Regions from separate parts of the Brevibacterium limosum genome, predicted to be linked through region 2. Evidence: riboswitches for the same ligand, from Rfam matches in the RefSeq annotation. Region 2 holds a riboswitch; the other holds the start of a gene.
What was found. A riboswitch is a leader RNA that binds a small molecule or an ion and turns the genes downstream of it on or off. The one in region 2 is predicted to bind thiamine pyrophosphate.
Positions count from the first base shown of each region.

Region 1: another riboswitch for thiamine pyrophosphate. It lies ahead of GUY37_RS04885 (hydroxyethylthiazole kinase); the one in region 2 lies ahead of thiO (glycine oxidase ThiO).

Region 1 covers NZ_CP050154.1:1,089,182-1,091,354, forward strand. The annotation lists gene GUY37_RS04880 (DUF3800 domain-containing protein) at 1-376, opposite strand, end outside; TPP riboswitch at 640-773, shown strand; gene GUY37_RS04885 (hydroxyethylthiazole kinase) at 761-1,675, shown strand; gene thiE (thiamine phosphate synthase) at 1,672-2,173, shown strand, end outside.
Region 2 covers NZ_CP050154.1:2,479,162-2,481,334, reverse strand. The annotation lists gene thiS (sulfur carrier protein ThiS) at 1-157, opposite strand, end outside; gene thiO (glycine oxidase ThiO) at 154-1,311, opposite strand; TPP riboswitch at 1,301-1,404, opposite strand; gene thiE (thiamine phosphate synthase) at 1,416-2,102, shown strand; gene GUY37_RS11150 (ketopantoate reductase family protein) at 2,099-2,173, shown strand, end outside.

The DNA of each region.
Region 1 (2,173 bases), 1.4 Mb from region 2:
CATCGGAGAGCCGCACTTGCTTCCTGGTGCCGACTTCCTTCTGTTCGGCATAGTAGAAGACTTGTCCACTTAGTTCTGCGAGCCTGTTGATCAGCCCGCGAAAGACACGGATCTGTTCACTGTAGCTTCGCCAAGCGTCTGGGGTGAAGATATCTGATCCCTTGCGTTCCCAGCGGCCCGGGTTCTCTACGTCCCGAAGTTCGCTGGCAAAGACACGTCGCTTCTCTGAAGTGAAGATCTGTCCGAATCTCCGAGCCGAGCTTTCGGGAATGACGAAACCTGCGTAGCCGAAGACGGGATTGGTGTTGAATTTTGGGTGGTCCTTGGCGACGTAAGGGCCGGGTTCACCGATCTCATCGATATAGGCGAGCAACATGGCCAAACCCTACCCAGCGGCTCTGACATGAGACCCAACGCAGAAACCCACGTCAGAGACGTGGGTTTGCGACTTGGCGCTCTAGGAGGTGATCTCCTCGCTACCACCTCAATGTTCTCACAGCGCAGATTTCCCCGCAATAGCTGTGGCGTGGGGGAGCAGCGGCAACCGTGATGGAAGAGCGTATTCGGTGCTCATCATCCGTTGTTGTACTTTCGACATCGGAGGAGTCGCCGTGCCTCGGTCGGACTGATACAGTCGGAGCCAATGACATGGGGTGCCTCATGAGGATCCGTTCGCACCAAGATGATGCGCACGGAGGACACCGAGGCTGAGAGAACACCCATCGAACCTGATCTGGGCCATACTAGCGAAGGGATCGTCATGGTTGACTTCGACCTGCGTTCTGCGAATGCGCGACTGCGCGCAAGCAATCCACTCATCCAATGCATCACGAACACCGTCGTGCAGCAGTTCAGCGCCAATGTGCTCCTGGCCGTCGGCGCGTCCCCGGCGATGCTCGATCACGAGGCCGATGCCGGGCAGTTCGCCGGGATCGCCAGCGGAGTCCTCGTCAACTTCGGAACCGCATCGAACCACCAGCTGCTCGCCGCCGATGCCGCCATCGGCGTCGCGAACGCCGCCGGCAAGCCCTGGGCTCTCGATCCCGTCAGCGTCGGTGCCGTCGACTTCCGCACCTCCCGCATCCGTCGCGCCGCCGCCGATCACCCCACCGCCATCCGCGCCAACGCCTCCGAGATCGCAGCGCTCGCCGGAGTCGGCCTCGGCGGACGCGGAGTCGACTCCACCGATGAAGTCGATGCCGTCCTTCCCGCCGCCGCGAAGCTGGCCCGAGACACAGGCGCGATCGTCGCCGTCTCCGGACCCACCGACGCCGTCGTCTCCCACGTCGACGGCATCGACCATGTCGCCCGCATCTCAGGCGGCCACGAGTTCATGCCGCTGGTCATCGGCACCGGCTGCTCGCTCGGCGCCGTCACCGTCGCCTACCTGGCCGCAGCGCGCAGCGGCCTGGCCGATCCCGGCGCCGACGCCTCAGCCGTGGACTCGGCGGAAGAGTCCGCGAACGGTGGGTCCGCCTCGGCGAGGTTCGAAGCCGTGGTCGCCGCCCACGCCCACTTCGCGGTCGCCGGTGAAATCGCCGCCGACGGAGCGAAGGGTCCGGGCAGCTACTCCGTGAACTTCCTCGACGCGCTCCACGCCGTCGACGGCGACCGGCTCGCACAGGCCAGGGTCAGCCTCGACACGCTCGTCGCCAGCGAAGGCACCCAGGCATGACCGCCGGATCCGCGCACACCGCTGACAGCGCGCACCAGACCGACTCCCACGACCGCTTCGCCAGAATCGACACGCGCCTCTACCTGGTCACCGACTCCGCCCAGTGCGAGGCGGCCGGCCGCACCGTCGCCGAGACCGTGCAGGCCGCCGTCGCCGGGGGAGTGGGCATCGTCCAGGTCCGCGACAAGGACATCGACGACGGGGACTTCTACTCGCTCACCCGCCAGGTCATCGCCGCCGTCGACGCCGCCACTCGCGACACCGACCGCACGGTCCCCGTCGTCCTCAACGACCGCGTCGAAGTGGCCCGTCGCCTCATCGACGAAGGCGAGACCGTGCACATCCACGTCGGCCAAACTGATGCCACCGTCGCCGAGGTGCGCGCCACGTTGGGCGAGGCACCGCTGATCGGTCTCTCGGCCGCGAACAGCGAAGAATTCGCCGCCGCCCGCGACACCGACGTCGTCGACCTCGTCGGCATCGGCCCGGTCTATGACA
Region 2 (2,173 bases):
GAGCGATGCCCAGACGTCCGCCGTCGGCAGGTGTCCCATCGGGGTTCAGCTCCCGTCCGGTGACGTCGGCGATGAGGTCGAGCGCCGAGGTGGCGCTCGACAGCTCATGGTGTTCGCCGTTGAGGACGATGGTCGGTGCGTGATCGCGATCGGTCATGAAAAGCTCCTCGCTGAGTGAGTGGTGGTGTCTGCTGTGGTGAAGCGCTGTGGGCACACGGACTGGAGCGTCCCGTCAGGTGGCCAGTCGGAAGCGGCATCCACGGCGAGTTCGGCTCCGAGCCTGCCGCCGAGCGGGGCCAAGAGGATCCCGTGTCGGAAATACCCGGTGCTCACGACACAGCCGGAATCGATGCGCCCGATCATCGGCAGGTCATCGGGGGACCCGGGCCGGGCGCGGGTGGTGATGTCGGTGATCTCCGCATCGAGGATGCCGGGGACCAGTCGCTGCCCGTCAGCGAGCAGTCGGTGGATGGCTCCGGCAGGGGTGCCGGAGAGCCCGTCTTCACGGGAACTGGCGCCGAGCACGATCTCTCCGTCGGGACGAGGCACCAGGTAGACGGAGCGACCGTTGACCAGTCCGCGGATGACGCGCGTCAGCAGGGGAGCCACCTCGGCAGGGGCGCGCAGCCGCAGAACATCACCCCAAACCTCTCGGATCGGCAGTTCCGGTGAACCCGCGATCTCAGTCACGGCAATGCCTGCGCAGACGATCACCTGATCGGCCTCCATCCGGCGGCCATCGGCCAGTCGGACACCCACAGTCGCATCGCCGTCCTTGAGCAGCTCGGTCACCCGCTGCCGAACGAGCGACACCGCGTCAGCCGACAGGGCAGACAGCAGAGCGGCCGAGACCCGACGGGGGTCGATCGACCAATCACCGGGAATGTGCACGGCACCGGCCACGGCAGGCGCCAGCGACGGCTCGATCCGGCGAGCAGCGCTGCCGGTGACCAGCTCGGTTGCGAAACCGGACCGCGACTGCGCGTCGCGCAGCTCCCTCAGCGCCTGCAGATCGGCGCGGTCACCGGCGCACACCAGGGTTCCGGCATCCGTGAAGCCGAGATCGGCTCCGGCGGCGCTCGCCACCTCGGCGGCGAAATCCGGATACATCTTCGCCGAGGCCCGCATCAGCGGATACAGGGGACTCTGCCCCCACACCACCTCCGCGGCGGGAGCGAGCATCCCCGCGGCGGCATGGCTCGCCCCCTGGGCAGGGGCGGGGTCGATGATGGTGGCTTCGGCGCCGAGACGGCGCAGATACCAGGCCGTGGACAGGCCGATGATTCCGGCGCCGATGACGATGACCCTCACAGCTTCTCCCTCCGGCGGCATGATCCGCATCAGGTCTGACGGTCGGCTCTTACGCCCTCTCAGCCTCGTTGGGAGGCTCCCGCGAACTCCTCTACTCTATGACCATGACCACACAGATGCCACCGCGCACCGCAGCGCGACATTCGAAGAGAGCCTGGCGGGAGGCCCGACTGGCAGAGGCGAAGCTTTACCTGTGCACCGATGCCAGGACCGTTCAAGGCGACCTCGCCGAGTTCCTCGACGCCGCCTATTCCGGGGGAGTCGACATCATCCAACTGAGGGACAAGAGCCTCGAGGCCCGCGCCGAGATCACAGCACTGGAGATCCTCAAGGACGCCGCTGCCCGGCACGGCAAGCTCTTCTCCGTCAACGACCGTGCCGATGTCGCGCTCCTCACCGACGCCGATGTCTTCCACGTCGGGCAGGGCGACCTCACCAGTGCTCAAGCCAGAGCCGTGCTCGGCCCCGACGTCATCCTCGGCCGCTCCACACATACCCTCGGCCAGGCGCTCGTCGCCGAGGCCGACCCCGAGACCGACTATTTCTGTGTCGGCCCGGTATGGGAGACCCCGACGAAACCCGGCCGTACCTCCGTGGGGACGGAACTGCTGACCGCCACCGCCGCCGCCGCGGCGGCCACACCGTGGTTCGCCATCGGCGGGATCTCAGCGGCGGAGAGGTTGGATGCGATCCGGCAGGCGGGCGCGAACCGTGCCGTCGTCGTCCGTGCGATAACCTCGGCAGAGGATCCCGCGGCGGCCGCTCGGGAGCTCAAGGAGGATCTGAGATGACCGAAGCAGCTGACAGCGCAACCACGGCACCCGGTGGAGGTGCCGACCTGTCGATCCTCATCGCCGGGGCA